DNA from 3 places in the Streptomyces sp. NPDC059398 genome. Region 1 is predicted to be linked to each of the others. Evidence: riboswitches for the same ligand, from Rfam matches in the RefSeq annotation. Region 1 holds a riboswitch; each other region holds the start of a gene.
The links. A riboswitch is a leader RNA that binds a small molecule or an ion and turns the genes downstream of it on or off. The one in region 1 is predicted to bind thiamine pyrophosphate.
Positions count from the first base shown of each region.

Region 1 (7,105 bases):
AGTCCCGCTACGAGCGGTGGCGGCCGCAGCTCAAGGGCGGCTGGCGCGAGTCCGGGGACCCGTCGGAGATCGGCGGGCTCCTCTACGACCTGGGCAGCCATATCGTCGACCAGGCGCTCGTCCTCTTCGGCCCGGCGGTCCGGGTGTACGCGGAGGCGGACGTCCGGCGCCCCGGCGCCCGCGCCGACGACGACACCTTCATCGCCCTCACCCATGCGAACGGCGTCCGTTCCCATCTGTACGCCTCCGCCACCACCGCCCAACTCGGCCCGCGCTTCCGGGTGCTCGGCTCGGCGGCCGGCTATGTGAAGCACGGCCTCGACCCCCAGGAGGCGGCCCTGCGCGAGGGTGCGCGCCCCTCGGCCTCGGCACACTGGGGCGAGGAGCCCGAGTCGCTGTGGGGCCGCATCGGTGCGGGCGAGTCCCCGCTGACGGGCGGCGGTTCGCCCGTACCGACCCTGCCCGGTGACTATCCGGCGTACTACGCGGGTGTCGCGAAGGCCCTGCGCGAGGGTGGCCGGCCGCCGGTCACGGCGGAGGAGGCGGCGGCGACCCTTGATGTGATCGAAGCGGCACGGACCTCCGCGCGTGACGGAGTGACCGTGGAGCTCACGGGCGAACTGTGAGTACCGGGGTACGGGGGGTTTAGGACCAGTCGGCCCCCTAGCCCCCCGCCCCCCCGACGGCCCCCGCCCCCCCCCCCGGACCCCGCCCCCCCCCCGGGGGGGCGCCCCCCCGCGGGCGCCGGGGCCCGGGGGGGTCGCTCCGGGGCCCGCGGGGCGCCGGCGCGCCGTCCCGCCCCTTTACGCGTCACCGCCTTGACCGGTGACGCATCAGGGCGCATTCTGAACCCGCAGGGCATCAGGGAGCAGTCCGCCACCGAACGAGCGGAGACCGGCCATGAAGAGCGAAGAGGCGTGGGACCACGATCCTGCGGCACAGCAACGGCGCGCCCGCTACGGGAAGTTGCCCGAGCGCGTCCGACAGGAGGACCTGGTCGAGGAGAGGGCGGCCACCCCGGGGAAAGGGACGGGCAACCGTTACAGCCCCGAGGCCGCCTGGAGCCACTACGCCTGTCTGGCTCTCGATCTGGGGCTCTGACACCCACCGACGGCCACACCGCCGGCCCCGGGAGCGGGACACACGGCATGAAACATCATCACCGCCTCAACAGGTGACTTCCTTGCGGCCTCACGCAGTCACCTGTCAGCATGGTGACGTGAACCTGACCCATGTCTTCGTCTGCGGCAACCCGGCGCTCGACTTCGCCGCGACCCTGCGGGCCCGCCGCTCCGCGCGCTTCGAGATGTTCGTGACGCCGGAGCGGCTGGACGCCTGGTATCTGGAGTCCGGCGTCGTCGACGCGATCGCCCCGGGCGACGAGGACGACGTACAGCAGGCGACGGCCGTGCGTGAGGCCGTCTACGAGCTGATCACGGCTCGCCGCCTCGGGGAGCCGTTCGGCCGGGACCCGCTCGACGTGCTGAACGAGGCGGCCCGCAGGCCCCCCGCGACACCGCAGCTCACCGGGGCGGGGCGCCGGACCGAAGCCACGCCCGAACAGGCCCTGTCGACCGTCGCCCGGCTCGCCGTCGAGCTGCTCAGCGGGCCGGACGTCCCCCTGCTCAAGGAGTGCGGCAATCCCCAGTGCACCCGTGTCTACATCGACCGGTCCCGCGGGGTGCGGCGGCAGTGGTGCGGTATGGACTCGTGCGGCAACAAGATCAAGGCTGCCGCCTACCGTGCGCGCAGGAAGAACGCGCACACCGCGACCGCCCGCTGAGCGCGGCGCCGGAGGCCCGGAGGATCCGCGCCTGAGCTCACCCCGTACGGGTCGGCGCCGGCCTGGTGCGCTCCAACTCCTGTACGAGCAGGAGCAGATCGGCGGGGGCCGCGGTGAGGCGGACCCGGGTACCGGAGTCGAGGAGTTCGGCGACGTACCAGCTTGCCGGTGTTCTGCGCTCCGAGCTTTTCGGGCGCCGCAGCCCCTGTACGGTGAAGCGCCCCTCGGGTATCTCCTTGCCGACGAGACGGCCGGGCCCGCCGTGCGGCAGCACCGCCATCGGGCCGGCGCCGAGGACGACATGGCTGCCCAGGAGGTCCGGATCGTACGGCCTGTCCTGCAGGAAGCGGGCGGGCAGGAAGACGTCCTTCCCCTCGGGCAGCGGGCGCGGTTCGACCGGTCTGATCCGGCCGGTCGCCCGCCAGGCCCAGACCAGGAGCGCGATCACCGTCAGCACCCCGACGGCGGCCACTGGGACCGCGACGGCCCGCCCCGGGCGCAGTCCGCCGAGCGGTACCGCCCACAGAGCGGCGGCGGCCAGGGGAACGGGGAAGAAGAACACGCCCGGCCGGGCCGGTTCGCCGGGGGTGACGGGGCGTCCGTCGCGCGGCCGGCGCACCAGCAGCAGGACGGCGAGGAGACCGGCCGCGAGGATCAGGAAGACCACGCCTCCGGCGATCCCGCCGGGACGTGGCAGGTCCTCGTTCGCAGTGTGCTGCCGGCTCGCGACCTTCATCAGGTCGCCGCGCCACCAGGTCAGGGTGACGTGGTCACCGGGGCCGAAGGCGGCTGCGGTGTCGTAGGCGACGCTCAGCCGGTCCACCGGCTCATCGCCGCGGAAGTAGAGCCAGTCGTTGTGGTTGTCGTGGTCCAGCTCGGCCTTGGTCCGCTCGATCACCGCGGGCAGCGTGGTGACGCAGTCGGCGCGCGGATCGGCAGGTGCCGAGGCCGGGCACGGTGCCGCCGCCCGCCAGTCCCGGTCCCGCCGCTCCTCGGACGACACCCCGCCCACGGCGAAGCAGGTGGCCCCCGCGACGGCCGACAAACACAGCAGCAGCGGCAGCAGCCGCGCACGTATGAACCGCCCCGCCCGCAGGCGTGGAGCCGGATCCCCCATCCCGAACACGCTGCCGATTCTGTCATGTTCCCCTCCCGGCCGGGGCCGACAGCGGGATGCGGGCCGCAGCGCCCCGTCCGGTCGCCTCCCCGAACAGCCCGTCCGCGCACCGCACTTCAGCTCCGCGGGCGGCTACCGAGCGGCCGGGCGGCGCAGCCTGAGGGGTGCGTAGACGGCGAGCGCGGTGAGGAACGCCACGTAGTAGGCGAGGTCGGCGCCGTGCAGGGCCGCGGCCACCGGACCCGTGTAGAGGCCGGTGTTCATGAAGGGGACCGCCGCCGCGAAGGCGGCGCAGAACGCCACCAGCGCGGACAGGCCGTACCGCCGGTGACCGCTCTCCGCCACCGGGTCGACCGGCTCGCCCGCACGGGCCCGCGCGAACCAGTCGACAGCCACCACGGCGACGAAGCCGGGGATCCAGTAGCCGACGAACAGCAGGACGTTCTGGAAGCGGGCGGCGGTGTCGGCGGCATGCATCCACAGCACCAGCGGGAAACCGAGAACGGCGGCGAGCGCGGCGGCCAGCGGGCGCGGTACGCGCAGTCCGATGGTCTGCAGGGCCAGCGAACCGCTGTAGTCGTTCATGGCGTTGCTGCACAGCGCGGCCAGCGCCACCGCCAGCAGCCCCAGCGCGCCGAGTACACCGCCGCCCAGCAGTTCGTCGACCCCGCGCGCGGTCTGGTCGGTGAAGACGGAGGCCCCCCACAGCCCCAGCGACTGGACGGCCACGAAGGAGACGCTGACGCCGAGGAGCGTGTACCAGAACATACGGGTACGGGAGGTGTTCTTCGGCAGGTAACGGCTGAAGTCACTGGCGTACGGCGCCCACGAAAGGGCCAGGCTGAGGGCGATGGTGCTCGTCAGGACGAACGCACCGGCGCGGTCGGCGCCGTGGACGCTCCCGGACGAGCTGTGGACGCTGCCGGGGAGCCGGAGCGCCAGGGCGACGAAGGCGGCGGCGAGCACGAAGGTCATCAGCTTCTGCATCCGGTGGATCGCCTCGTAGCCCAGTACTCCGAGTGACCCCTGTCCGGCCATCATCACCAGCACCCCCAGCCAGAAGGGCCAGCCGCAGAGCCGGGCGAGCGCGTCACCGCCGAACAGCCCGATGAGGGCGTCCCAGGCCACCGACGAGAGCCACTGCAGCAGGCCGGGCACCGCGACGGACCGGCCGAACGCGAGCCGGGCCAGCGGCAGCTGGCCCGCCCCCGTGCGGCTGCCCCAGGTTCCGAGGTACGCGGTGGGGACGGCGCCGACGAGGGTGCCCAGCACCACGGCCAGCAGGGCGGTGGGCAGGTCCAGGCCGAGCGCGATTCCGACGGTGCCGGTGAAGACTCCCGTCATGGTCAGATTCGGCGCGAACCATACGGTGAACAGCCGGCCGGGGCGGCCGTAGCGGTGCTGCTCGGGCACCGGCGCGATACCGCGTGCCTCGATCCGCAGGTCGCCGGGGGCGGCGGGCATCCGGCCGTCGAAGACGGACCGGTTCTCTGTGGCCGACGTGCTGCTCGGAGCAGGTGGCAATGACATGAGCGACATCCCTCCGCCAGTGCTAACTGGTTCAGGTTCGGCGGGTGTGATCTCAGCCCCTGGGCGGGGCACCCCGTGTCCGGTACGTCTGCAAGGCTAACGCGCGGCGTCGGGCCGTCCGCGGTGAGGGGGCCCGGCCGTGCACCCCGGCGGTCCCGCCGTCCGGGGCGGTGAGGCCGGCACGGCGGTCCGCGGCTCGGTCCCGCCGTTCATCCCGCGGCGAGGAGGGCGGGCAGCTCACGCATGTCGTCGAAGACCACGGTGTCCGGCCCGTGCAGCCACTCCGCGGGGGTGAGACCGCCGCAGTAGCCGAACGCGCGCATCCCGGCTGCGCGGGCTGCGTGTACGCCGTAGCGGCTGTCCTCGATCACGGCGCAGACCTCGGGGGCGAAGCCCATCTGCCGTGCCGCGTGCAGGAAGAGGTCGGGTGCGGGCTTGCCGTTGGCGACTTCCGACGCGCTGTAGATGCGGCCTTCGAAGCGGGGGTAGAGCCCGGTCAGACCGAGGGTGTGGCGGAGGCCGTTGTGGCCGCTGCTCGATGCCACACAGGTGGGCAGCCCGATCCGGTCCAGGGCCTCCACCACACCGTCTACAGAGGTGAGTTCGGCCTCCATGGCGGTGCGGTACAGCTGTTTCTGCTCCGCCTCCCAGCCATCCGGGATCCGGATCCCGAGGTGTTGCTCGATGTCGGCGATCATGTCGGCGTGCGAGCGGCCGACGAAGCGTTCGACGACCTCGGCCTCGCTGAGCGGCCAGCCGAGCGCCGCCAGGCTCACCGCGTCCACACGGACCGCGATGCGCTCGCTGTCCACCAGAACGCCGTCGCAGTCGAATATCACGAGTTCAATGGGCCTGGTCACACCGGCATGCTACGGGAGCGGGCGAGTGGGGCCCAGGGTGCGGGTGAACCATGATCGCCTACGCGCGGACCGGGCCCCGGCCGCGTTCCGCGGGGCGCATCCGCGACGGCCCGCGCCCCTACGCCCCGGGCGGATGTCAGGACCGGCTCAGCGGGGCCCCGGCGCGCCGTCCTCCCGTTGGCTCCAGGAGGCGAGCAGGCGGTGGATGGCCTCGGCGGCCTCGGGGATCGCGGCCACGGAGCAGGTCTCGTCGGTGACATGCGCCTGGTCGGGGTCGCCGGGGCCGTAGATGACGACCGCACGGGCGTCCACCTTCGCGGCCAGTACCGAGGCGTCGGTGAAGTAGGTGGCGTACTGCGGCTGCCCGGCGTCCTGCGCGGGGCGCAGGGCGCCCGACACGTCACGGACGAGTGCGGTGCCGGGGTCGGTGTCCACGCCGTCCAGGTCGAGTACCCGCTCGATCCTGGTGCCGGGCCCGGCCAGCTGTCCGATGGCCCGCAGCGCGTCGTCGGAGCTGAAGCCGGGGACGGTACGGATGTCGACCATCAGCTCGGCGCGGTCGGGGACGAGGTTGGGCTGGACACCGGCGTGGAAGGTGCCCACGTTGACGGTGGCCGCGCCGTGGGTCGCACTACGGGGCCAGTCCTGGTGGTCATGGATCCGTACCGCCGCCGCGGCGAGCCTGGCCAGTGCGTTGTCGCCGAGTTCGGGCCGGGATCCGTGGGCGCTGCGGCCCTCGGCGGTGAGCCGCAGCCACAGCACACCCTTGTGACCGAGGACGATCCGGTTCGCGGTGGGTTCGGCGACCAGCAGCACCGGACTCGCCGTCAGCCCCTCCAGCCGGGCCGCTCCCTCGCAGCCGGTCTCCTCGCCGAAGGTGAGGACGAGCTGTACGTCGGTTTCGGCGGGGTGGGTCGTGGCCCGGTGGGCCGCGGCGGCCACCATGCACGCCACACCGGCCTTCATGTCGCTGCTGCCGCGCCCCCGGAGCCGGCCGCCCCGGATGTCGCCGCTCAGCGGGTCGAACGACCAGCCGGACGCATCGGCGGGGACGGTGTCCAGGTGTCCGGTCAGGGTGACGGGGGTGCGGCTGCCGAAGCGGGCGACGAGATTGGTCCGTCCTGGCTCCGGTTCCTCGGTCCGTACGCTGAAGCCGGCGTCGGCGAGCAGCGGGGCGATGAGTGCGGCGGCGGGCGTCTCGTTCCCGCCCCTGGTGTCCACTCGGACGAGCTGCTGGGTCAGCGAAACGGGGTCAAGCACGCGAAGGTCTCCTGTCGGTACTGCGGGGCGGGGCGCGGATCAGTGCCGCGGATCAGTGCTGCGCGTCAGTTCTGCGGGGGAACCGCGGAGCCGCGGATCACGAGGTGCAGGGGGAAGGACTTCGTCACCCGGGCGCCGTCCGGGGATTCGATCCGGTTCTGGACCACTTCGAGTGCCGTACGGGCGAGGTCGGCGACGGGCTGCTGCAGCGTGGTGAGTTTGGGGCGGAGCCACTCACCGACACGGATGCCGTCGCAGCCGATGACGGAGAGGTCCTCCGGGATACGCAGTCCGTGCAGTTCCGCCGCGCCCAGAATGCCGACCGCGACGATGTCACTGCCCACGAAGGCGGCTGTCGGCGGCTGGGCTGCGCGCGCCAGGTAGGGGAAGGTGCTGGCGCCGAACTGCTCGGTGTACGGGCCGTGCAGGACGAGGTCCTCGTCGACGTCGAGTCCGGCGTGTTCCATGGCGTCCCGGTAACCGCGCAGCCGGTCGCGGGTGGTGGACAGTTCACGGGGGCCGGCGATGTGCATGATGCGCCGGTGCCCGAGCTGC
Region 1 covers NZ_JBHYWP010000049.1:22,678-29,782, forward strand. Annotated here, with positions in the region: gene ACFXBC_RS18825 (Gfo/Idh/MocA family oxidoreductase) at 1-626, shown strand, start outside; gene ACFXBC_RS18830 (hypothetical protein) at 901-1,101, shown strand; gene ACFXBC_RS18835 (CGNR zinc finger domain-containing protein) at 1,220-1,783, shown strand; gene ACFXBC_RS18840 (hypothetical protein) at 1,821-2,909, opposite strand; gene ACFXBC_RS18845 (purine-cytosine permease family protein) at 3,033-4,439, opposite strand; TPP riboswitch at 4,422-4,516, opposite strand; gene ACFXBC_RS18850 (HAD family hydrolase) at 4,640-5,290, opposite strand; gene ACFXBC_RS18855 (M20/M25/M40 family metallo-hydrolase) at 5,438-6,550, opposite strand; gene ACFXBC_RS18860 (LacI family DNA-binding transcriptional regulator) at 6,616-7,105, opposite strand, start outside.

Region 2 (5,400 bases), on a different contig from region 1:
AGAGACCCTCCTCGAGGCCGAGGAGAAGATGGAGAAGGCCGTCGTGGTCGCCAAGGAGGACTTCGCCGCGATCCGCACCGGCCGTGCGCACCCGGCGATGTTCAACAAGATCGTGGCGGAGTACTACGGCGCGCTGACCCCGATCAACCAGCTCGCCTCGTTCTCCGTGCCGGAGGCCCGGATGGCTGTGGTGACCCCGTTCGACAAGACCTCGCTGCGCAACATCGAGCAGGCGATCCGCGACTCGGACCTCGGCGTCAACCCGAGCAACGACGGCAATATCATCCGGGTGACGTTCCCCGAGCTGACCGGTGAGCGCCGCAAGGAGTACATCAAGGTCGCCCGGACCAAGGCCGAGGACTCCAAGATCTCGATCCGCTCCGTCCGCCGCAAGGCCAAGGAGACGATCGACAAGATGATCAAGGACGGCGAGGTCGGCGAGGACGAGGGCCGCCGTGCCGAGAAGGAGCTCGACGACACCACCGCGAAGTACGTCGCGCAGGTGGACGAGCTGCTCAAGCACAAGGAAGCCGAGCTGCTCGAGGTCTGATGAACGACTCTTCCTGGGGTGCCCCGCAGAGCGGCCACCCCGTCGGGGAATGGCGACCCGCCCCCGACCAGGGCGCTGTCCCGGCGGGTCCCGCGTACGGCGAGCATGAAGTTGAGCAGACTCGGCCCATGCCCATCGTGCCCGACGCAGGCGGAGAAGCCGAGGACGGCGGCCGTGGCCCCCACGGCCCCGCCGACCACTTCCGGGGGGCCGCTCGCCCGAGTGGCCCCCCGGTCCGTGACGAGATGCCGCAGGAGCCCATGCCAGCCCCGCCGCCTCCGCAGAAGAAGAAGGCCGGCCGCGATCTGCGTTCGGCGATAGGGGTCGGTCTCGGTCTCGGCGTGGTGGTGATCGCCTCCCTCTTCATCTGGAAGGCCGCCTTCGTCATCGTGATCGCCGTCGCGGTGGTCGTCGGCCTCTGGGAGCTCACCTCCCGGCTCGGTGAGCGCAAGGGCATCAAGGCGCCGCTGGTCCCGCTCGCGGTGGGCGGCGCCGCCATGGTCGTCGCCGGGTACGCGTGGGGCACCGAGGGCGCCTGGATCGCCATGGCGCTCACGGCGCTCGCCGTCCTGGTCTGGCGGATGGCCGAGGCGCCCGACGGCTACCTCAGGGATGTCACGGCCGGTGTGTTCGCCGCGTTCTACGTGCCGTTCCTCGCGACCTTCGTGGCGCTGCTGCTCACCGCCGACGACGGGCCGTGGCGGGTGCTGACGTTCCTGGTGCTGACCGTGGTCAGTGATACGGGTGCGTACGCGATCGGCTGGCGCTTCGGCAAGCACAAGCTCGCACCGCGCATCAGCCCGGGAAAGACCCGCGAGGGCCTGTTCGGAGCGGTCAGCTTCGCGATGGTGGCGGGCGCCCTCTGTATGCACTTCCTGATCGACGACGGGCAGTGGTGGCAGGGTCTGCTGCTCGGCCTCGCCGTCGCGGCCAGCGCCACCCTGGGCGACCTGGGCGAGTCCATGATCAAGAGGGATCTCGGGATCAAGGACATGGGCACACTGCTGCCCGGCCACGGCGGGATCATGGACCGGCTGGACTCCCTGCTCCCCACCGCGCCCGTCGTCTGGCTGCTGCTGGTGCTCTTCGTCGGGTCCTGAGACCGGAGAGCTACCCGTCCGACCTGCGTCTTCACCGGAGGGAGGGCCGTCGTCCACAGGGCGGCGGGCCCTCCCTCCGGTGTCTGCGACACTGGATGGACCATGCCTAAGCCCGGAGAACTCACTTTCGTCGCGCCCCGCGGAGCCAAGAAGCCCCCGCGCCACCTCGCCGACCTCACGCCAGCCGAGCGCAAGGACGCCGTGGCCGAGACCGGCGAGAAGCCGTTCCGTGCCAAGCAGCTGTCGCAGCACTACTTCGCGCGGTACGCCCACGACCCCGCCGAGTGGACCGACATCCCGGCCGCCTCGCGCGAGAAGCTGCGGGAGGCGCTGCTCCCCGACCTGATGAGCGTGGTGCGTCACATCAGCTGTGACAACGACACCACCCGTAAGACGCTCTGGAAGCTGCATGACGGCACGCTGGTCGAGTCGGTGCTGATGCGCTACCCGGACCGGGTCACGATGTGTATCTCCTCGCAGGCCGGCTGCGGTATGAACTGCCCCTTCTGCGCCACCGGCCAGGCCGGTCTCGACCGCAATCTCTCGACGGCCGAGATCGTGCACCAGATCGTCGACGGCATGCGCGCGCTGCGTGACGGCGAGGTGCCCGGCGGGCCCGCGCGGCTCTCCAACATCGTCTTCATGGGGATGGGCGAGCCCCTCGCCAACTACAAGCGGGTGGTCGGCTCGATCCGGCGGCTGACCGACCCCGAGCCGGACGGCCTCGGGCTGTCGCAGCGCGGGATCACCGTGTCCACGGTCGGCCTGGTGCCCGCGATGCTGCGCTTCGCCGACGAGGGCTTCAAGTGCCGCCTCGCGGTCTCGCTGCACGCCCCGGACGACGAGCTGCGCGACACCCTCGTCCCGGTGAACACCCGGTGGAAGGTCCGTGAGGTGCTGGACGCGGCGTGGGAGTACGCGGCGAAGTCCGGCCGCCGGGTCTCCATCGAGTACGCGCTCATCCGCGACATCAACGACCACGCCTGGCGCGGCGACCGGCTGGGACGGCTGCTCAAGGGGAAGCCGGTCCATGTCAATCTGATCCCGCTCAACCCGACACCGGGCTCCAAGTGGACCGCCTCCAGGCCGGAGGACGAGAAGGCGTTCGTCGCGGCCATCGCCGCCCACGGGGTTCCCGTGACCGTACGGGACACCCGCGGCCAGGAGATCGACGGAGCGTGCGGGCAGCTGGCGGCCGCCGAGCGGTAGCGCCCGGCCCGGTCACGGTCACCGCCCGGTCGCCGAGCGGTAGTGCCCGTGGCGCCGAGGGAGGGGCCGTGTAACGTGGGCGGCACATTTTCATATTCCGACAGGGGAGCGCCACAGCGCTGAGAGTGCGGCCACGCCGCAGACCCTCTGGACCTTGCCCGGGTCATTCCGGGTAGGAAGTTCGGTCACTACTCAAGCTGTTCAGCCCTGCCCGCTTCCCGTGGGCAGGGCCGCGTCTCTTCCTGGATGTCCCATCCCAGGAGGAATCAGTGAGCACCACCAAGCGGGCGCGTGAGTCCGGCAGAACGCCGAGCACCCGAAAGCCCGGCATCACCAGGCCGGCCGCGACCGCGCTGGCCGCCGCGCTGGGCGTCACGGCGCTCGCCGCCTGCGGGAGTTCCGGCGACTCCGGTTCGGACGCCGGGAGTTCGAAGGTCGTGACGCTCGTCAGCCATGACTCCTTCGCCGCGTCTCCCGCCGTACTCAAGGAGTTCACCAAGGAGACCGGCTACACCGTCCACGTCCTCAAGAGCGGGGACGCCGGTGCCGCGCTCAACCAGGAGATCCTGAGCAAGGGCTCCCCGCGCGGCGACGTCTTCTTCGGCGTCGACAACACCCTGCTGTCCCGGGCCCTGAGCAACGGCCTCTTCACGCCGTACCGGGCCAAGGGCCTGGACCAGGTCGAGCCCGCCGCCCAGCTCGACGCCGGAAAGCACCGGGTCACGCCCATCGACAGCGGCGACCTCTGCGTCAACTACGACAAGAAGTACTTCGCGGACCACGGCATCGCCCCGCCCCACAGCTTCGACGACCTGATCAAGCCCCAGTACAAGAACCTCCTCGTCACCGAGAACGTGGCCACCTCCTCACCCGGGCTCGGCTTCATGCTCGGCACGGTCGCCCGGTACGGCAACGACGGCTGGCAGGCGTACTGGAAGAAGCTCAAGGCCAACGGCGTCAAGGTCGACGACGGCTGGGAGCAGGCGTACAACAACGACTTCTCCGGCTCGGCCGGCGGCAGAAAGGCCAAGGGCGACCGGCCGCTCGTCGTCTCGTACGCGTCGAGCCCGCCCGCCGAGGTGCTGTACGCCAAGCCGCAGCCGAAGACCGCCCCGACCGGCGTGGCCACCGCCACCTGCTTCCGGCAGACCGAGTTCGCCGGGCTCCTCGACGGCGCGAGGAACGCGGCGGGCGGCAAGGCGCTGATCGACTTCCTCATCAGCAAAAAGTTCCAGGAGGACATGCCGCTCAACATGTTCGTTGACCCGGTGGTGAACGGGGCGAAGGAGCCCGCGGTCTTCACGCGGTTCGGCGCGAAGGTCGGCCACCCCGAGACGGTCGCACCGGGCACAATCGCCAAGAACCGTGATCAGTGGGTCAAGTCGTGGTCCTCGATCGTCCTGAAGTAGCCACCCCGCCGCACGCCGGGCCGTCCGCGCGGGGGACGGCCCGGCGCGGGACCGCGGTGCGGCTCGCGCTGATGGCCGTGCCCGCCGCCTTCTTCGCGGTCTTCTTCGCCTACCCGGTGGCAGCAATCGTCGGCCGGGGCCTCAGGGCGGGCGGCTCGTGGCAGCTGGGGCGGTTCGGTGAGGTCCTCGACCGGCCCGACATCCTGCACGTCCTGTGGTTCACCACCTGGCAGGCGTGCGCGTCGACCGGGCTGACGCTGCTGATCGCGCTCCCCGGCGCCTATGTCTTCGCCCGCTTCGACTTCCCCGGCAAGCAGCTGCTGCGCGCGGTGGCGACGGTGCCGTTCGTGCTGCCCACCGTCGTCGTCGGGACGGCCTTCCTCGCGCTGCTCGGCCGCGGCGGGTTGCTCGACCAGCTGTGGGGCGTACGCCTGGACACCACCGTCTGGGCGATCCTGCTCGCGCACGTCTTCTTCAACTACGCGGTGGTCGTACGGACCGTGGGCGGCCTCTGGTCGCAGCTCGACCCGCGCCAGGAGGAGGCCGCGCGGGTGCTCGGCGCCTCCCGGTTCGCCGCCTGGCGGCGGGTGACTCTGCCCGCACTGACGCCCGCCCTCGCGGCGGCCTCGCTGATGGTCTTCCTCTTCACCTTCACCTCCTTCGGTGTGGTGCAGATCCTCGGCGGACCCACCTTCTCCACGCTGGAGGTGGAGATCTACCGGGAGACCGCCGAACTGCTCGACCTGCCGACGGCCGCCGTGCTGACCCTGGTGCAGTTCGCCGCGGTCGGGGCGATCCTCGCGCTGCACGCCTGGACCGTGCGGCGCCGGGAGAGCGCGCTGAGCCTCGTCGACCCGGCGCTCACCTCGCGCCGTCCGGCGGGCACGGGCCAGTGGACGCTGGTCGGCGGGGTGCTCGCGGTGATCGCCGTACTGATCCTGCTGCCCCTGGGGGTACTGGTCGCGCGCTCGCTCGACGGGCCCGGGGGGTACGGCTTCGCTTTCTACCGGGCGCTCCAGTCGCAGGGGGCGAGCGGTGGAACGTTTCCGGTCCCGCCCCTCGAAGCGGTCTGGAACTCCGTGCGGTACGCCGTGGTCGCGACCGGGATCGCCCTGGTTGTCGGCGGACTCGC
Region 2 covers NZ_JBHYWP010000091.1:26,712-32,111, reverse strand. Annotated here, with positions in the region: gene frr (ribosome recycling factor) at 1-550, shown strand, start outside; gene ACFXBC_RS27065 (phosphatidate cytidylyltransferase) at 550-1,650, shown strand; gene rlmN (23S rRNA (adenine(2503)-C(2))-methyltransferase RlmN) at 1,753-2,859, shown strand; TPP riboswitch at 2,952-3,056, shown strand; gene ACFXBC_RS27055 (thiamine ABC transporter substrate binding subunit) at 3,189-4,268, shown strand; gene ACFXBC_RS27050 (ABC transporter permease) at 4,340-5,400, shown strand, end outside.
Region 2: it holds a riboswitch for thiamine pyrophosphate, as region 1 does, so the genes downstream of both, ACFXBC_RS27055 (thiamine ABC transporter substrate binding subunit) here and ACFXBC_RS18845 (purine-cytosine permease family protein) in region 1, are expected to answer to the same signal.

Region 3 (5,400 bases), on a different contig from region 1:
GTGAGGTCAGTTCGGCGAGTTTCAGTCGGCGAGTTCAGTCGGCGAGCGGCAGGTACACCCTGTTGCCGCTCGCGGCGAACTCCTTCGACTTCTCCGCCATCCCCGCCTCGATCTCCTGCCGGCTTCCGCCGTGTTCGCGGCGGATGTCCTGGGAGATCTTCATCGAGCAGAACTTCGGCCCGCACATGGAACAGAAGTGCGCGGTCTTAGCCGGCTCGGCCGGCAGCGTCTCATCGTGGAACTCCCTTGCCGTATCGGGGTCGAGAGCCAGATTGAACTGGTCCTCCCAGCGGAACTCGAAGCGTGCGTCCGAGAGCGCGTCGTCCCACTTCTGCGCATCCGGATGCCCCTTCGCGAGATCCGCCGCATGGGCCGCGATCTTGTAGGTGATCACGCCGGTCTTCACGTCGTCCCGGTTGGGCAGTCCCAGGTGCTCCTTGGGCGTGACATAGCAGAGCATGGCCGTGCCCCACCAGGCGATCATCGCCGCACCGATACCGGAGGTGATGTGGTCGTACGCCGGGGCCACGTCCGTGGTGAGCGGGCCGAGCGTGTAGAAGGGAGCCTCCTCGCAGATCTCCTGCTGGAGGTCGACGTTCTCCTTGATCTTGTGCATCGGGACGTGCCCGGGGCCCTCGATCATCGTCTGTACACCATGACGTTTGGCGATCGTGTTGAGTTCCCCGAGGGTGCGCAACTCCGCGAACTGCGCCTCGTCGTTGGCGTCCGCGATCGACCCGGGCCGCAGCCCGTCGCCCAGCGAATAGGTGACGTCGTAGGAGGCCAGAATGGCGGAGAGCTCCTCGAAGTGCTCGTACAGGAAGGACTCCTTGTGGTGCGCCAGGCACCACGCGGCCATGATCGAGCCGCCGCGCGAGACGATGCCGGTCTTGCGGCGCGCGGTGAGCGGCACATACCGCAGCAGCACGCCGGCGTGCACCGTCATGTAGTCGACGCCCTGTTCGGCCTGTTCGATGACGGTGTCCTTGTAGATCTCCCAGGTCAGCTCCTCGGCCTGGCCGTCGACCTTCTCCAGGGCCTGGTAGAGCGGCACCGTGCCGATCGGGACGGGCGAGTTGCGCAGCACCCACTCGCGGGTGGTGTGGATATTGCGCCCGGTGGACAGGTCCATGACCGTGTCGGCGCCCCACTTGGTGGCCCAGGTCATCTTGTCCACCTCCTCCTCGATGGAGGAAGTGACCGCGGAGTTCCCGATGTTGGCGTTGACCTTCACCAGGAACCGTTTCCCGATGATCATCGGCTCGATCTCCGGGTGGTTGACGTTGGCCGGCAGAACAGCCCGACCCGCGGCGATCTCCTCCCGTACGACCTCGGGGGAGACGTTCTCCCGGATCGCGACGTACTCCATCTCCGGAGTGATCTCCCCGCGCACGGCGTACGCGAGCTGGCTCACCGCACGCCCCTCGCGCCCCCTCCTGGGCTGGCGGGGACGGCCGGGGAAGACCGCGTCGAGGTTACGGAGTCCGCCGCGCGGCGATGTGTGCTTGATCCCGTCGTCCTCGGGACGGGCCGGTCGGCCCGTGTACTCCTCGGTGTCGCCGCGGCCGATGATCCAGTTCTCCCGGAGCGGGGCGAGCCCGCGCCGTACATCGGTCTCGACGGTGGGGTCGGTGTACGGGCCCGACGTGTCGTACAGCGCCACGTCCTGCCCGTTGGTGAGGTGCACCTGCCTGACCGGCACCCTGAGGTCCGCGCGTGAGCCCTCGGGGCCCGCGACATATCCCTTGTGCCAGCCCGGCTTGCGCTCGTTCTGGTCGGTGGCAGGCGTGTGTGCGTCCACTGTGGTCATGAGACCTACTCCCTACGCCGGCATTACCCGGTAACAGGTTCGGCGGTCGGCGCAGCTCCCCAGCAGACTGCTGGTCAGCGCCCTCTCAGCCCGGTGCTCCGAGCTCCCGCGTGTGCAAAGGTGCCTCCACGCTAACGCCCTGGGCCGCACGCTGAACAGAGGGCCTCCCCGTTCTTGCGATGATCGGGCGGTGACAGCACTGACCGAACCGCCCCCCGGCGAGCACGTCCATACGCACAGCCACGGCCCCGCGGCGCCCGTCTCCCGGCATCTGCGCAAGGTCATCGCGGCGGTGCTGATTCCTTTCGCCACGGCGGTGGTTGTCGGTCTCGTGGCCCTCTGGCCGGGCGGGGCGCCGCACCATGCCCGCAGCGGAGTCGGGTTCGACCGGCAGACACAGCAGGGCTCAGTGGTGGAGATCACTGCGGTCAACTGTGCGGATCTGCACGCCAGTCAGTCGTCGACGGGCGGCGGGGGCACGGCCGGGGGCGGCGGTGCGGCCGGGGGCGTCGCGTCGCCGGGCTCCGGCGGCGGTGCGGCATCGCCGGGCGCCCGGTGCAAGAAGGCGAAGATCGAGGTGTCGAGCGGCAAGGACAAGGGCCGCACCTTCACCGAGGTCGTCCAGCCGGACTCCCCGCGCCAGTTGCGCCGGGGGCAGGGCGTGATCGTGGCATACGCCCCCGACGCACCGCGCGACCTGCAGTACTCGGTCTCCGATGTGGACCGGAAGTTCCCGATGGTGCTGCTCGCCGGAGTCTTCGCGCTGGTGGTGGTCGCGGTGGGCCGGCTGCGGGGGCTGATGGCGCTGGTGGCACTGGCCGTCAGCTTCGCCGTGCTGACGCTGTTCATCCTGCCCGCGATTCTGCACGGGTCGAATCCGCTGGTCGTGGCGGTGATCGGGGCGAGCGCCATCATGCTGATCGCGCTCTACACCTGCCACGGCCTGACAGCGCGGACCTCGGTCGCCGTCATCGGCACGCTGATCTCGCTGATACTGATCGGGCTGCTCGGTTCGCTCTTCATCGGCTGGGCGAGCCTGACCGGCAACACCGACGACAGCACCGGACTGATCCATGGCCTCTACCCGCACATCGACATGAGCGGGCTGCTGCTGGCGAGCGTCATCATCGGATCGCTGGGGGTGCTGGACGACGTGACGGTCACCCAGACCTCGGCCGTCTGGGAACTCCACCAGGCCGACCCCACGATGGGGGCCCGTGGGCTCTACCGCGCGGGTATCCGGATCGGCCGCGACCACATCGCGTCCGTGGTCAACACGCTGGTGCTCGCCTACGCGGGCGCGGCGCTGCCCCTGCTGCTGCTCTTCTCGATCGCGCAGAGCGGCGTGGGGACGGTGGCCAACTCGGAGCTGGTCGCGGAGGAGATCGTACGGACCCTGGTGGGGTCGATCGGCCTGGTCGCCTCGGTGCCGGTGACCACGGCGCTCGCCGCGCTCGTGGTCTCGGCCGACCGTACGGGCGTGGCGTCCGGGGGCGCGGCGGGCGGTGGGACGGCGCTGACGCTCACCGGAGCGGGCCGCGCCCGGGGCGGCCGGGGCCGCCGTCGCAGGCGCTGATCAGCCGGTGCGCCGGTCTCAACCCGCGTTCTCCTCCGCGAGGATCCGCCCGAGCGCCGCCTCCAGATGCCCGTCGAAGTCGCCCAGGCTGCGCTCCTCACCGAGCGGGACGATCTTGTCGGTACGGTCCAGGAAGGCGATCAGCGGGGCGCTGCCCGCCCGGAACAGCGCGCGGTCCGCGCCGACCTGGAGGCGCAGATGGACGTCGGCCAGCCCTGACGGGTCGCTCGGCGCGATGTGCACATCGCCGTCCCCCGTCGGGGCGTTGATCCCGTCGAGAAGCAGCTCGCGGCCGAACGTCCAGGTCACCGGCGCGTCCCCGGGAAGGTGGAAGGTCATCCGGACCGCGTACGGATCACTCACCTCGTAGCACAGCTCCACCGGGATACGGAAGGAGAGCTCCTCGGAGACGAGGAAGCTCATCATGACCTCTGCCTGGACCGATTCGCGCATGTCCCTACCCCGCAGTAGACGCCGTGTTGGTTCACAAGTTGGCCGGGAATGTGCGTCCAGGCCCTCTTGACGTAATCGTGCTGTAAGCGCAAACAGATCACAAGGAGTGATATTTCAGATACTGATAGAGAACGCAAGTGAATCGAGCAGAGGCATCAGTTCGGAGCGTAACGTTTTGACTGCGGAGAGCAACTTGACTTGCTGGTGTACGGGGCCGGAAACAGCCATTGCCGCAGCCACTGGACCGACCGTGACCGGGACGGCCGCGCAGACGGTTCCGATGGCGTACTCCTGCCGCTCGACCACCGGTTGTATCCGCTCGGCCGCAGCCAGTCTCCGCAGGAAGACGCACCGGTCCCGCACGGAATAGCGGGTCAGCGAACGTACCGGATGGCGGTCCAGGTGATCTTCGCGGGAGGCTTCATCGAGCTGGCTCAGGAGGCACTGGCCGAGGGCGTGTGCATGACCGGTTTGACGGAAATCCGCCCACTCATCGACGGCCGGCGCAGCGGGAGTGTCGGCGACCGCGAGCAGGTCGATCTCACCCTCGCGGTACGCCGCAAAATAGACCGGAACCCCGAGCGCGTCCCGCCAGGAATTCAGTGATTCGATCAGCGTGGCGCGCCGGTTCCGTGCGGCGCAGCGGCCGGCCAGCCGCTCTGCGGCGGCCCCGGGCACGAACACACCGTTCTCCCGGCGCACATAGCCCTCATGGGCCAGGGTGCGCAACAGGTGGTAGGCGGTCGGAAGGGGAAGACCCGCCTCCCTGGCCAGCTGTTTCGCGGGGGCCCCACCGCTGTGGGAGCTGACCTCCTCCAGCAGTCTGAGCGCGCGCTGCACCGAGCCGATCAAAGTCGGCGCAGCGGTGTGAGGTGCTGTGGCCAAAGAGTCACCCCCAGCATGCCGACGGTGGGTCCCGTACCCGTGAGGGCTCACCCCTCATGGGTCCCGCCGCGCACAATCTGCTGGTCAGCGCCCTTTCAGGCCGGATTCCCGAGGAGGCGGCAAGGATTTCTCACTGTAGCCACAGCCTCCGTCCGGGCGTGGGGATTTGCCGCCCCGTCCCTCCGCAGGGTTAACGGCCGCACGAGTACACCAGTCCGGGCCGGCCGTTCCGCGAGCGGTGCTCGTGCGGTGCGGCCCGGTGCTTGTGCAGCGCGGTGTTACCAGTCGTTCCGCGAGGATGACGACGAGGTGAACTTGCGTACGACGTAGATCAGTCCGGCGACGAGCGCCACCAGGAGCAGGGCCTTGAAGAGCAGCCCGATCACGAAGCCGATGACGGTCGCGATGAGGCCGCCGAACACGATCAGCACGAGGACGGGCACCGCGACCCACTTCACCCACCACGGCATTCCCGCGAAAATCTCTCGGACCGCCATCGTCCTTACCTCTTCCTGGATCTTCCTGGACCACGCCGGCCACTCCGGGTGCTCTGCTGTCGATGCTAAAGGCGCCGGGGTGGCCGGTGGCGGCCGTGGAGCCCTTGGAATCCCCTGATCCGCCCCCTACGGGACACCAGGGGCCCAGGAGTCCGGGGCTCGGGGGCCGAGTCCCGGAA
Region 3 covers NZ_JBHYWP010000002.1:121,879-127,278, reverse strand. Annotated here, with positions in the region: gene thiC (phosphomethylpyrimidine synthase ThiC) at 35-1,810, opposite strand; TPP riboswitch at 1,803-1,930, opposite strand; gene ACFXBC_RS01730 (YibE/F family protein) at 2,001-3,386, shown strand; gene ACFXBC_RS01725 (SsgA family sporulation/cell division regulator) at 3,405-3,839, opposite strand; gene ACFXBC_RS01720 (IclR family transcriptional regulator) at 3,954-4,724, opposite strand; gene ACFXBC_RS01715 (DUF5326 family protein) at 5,003-5,221, opposite strand.
Region 3: it holds a riboswitch for thiamine pyrophosphate, as region 1 does, so the genes downstream of both, thiC (phosphomethylpyrimidine synthase ThiC) here and ACFXBC_RS18845 (purine-cytosine permease family protein) in region 1, are expected to answer to the same signal.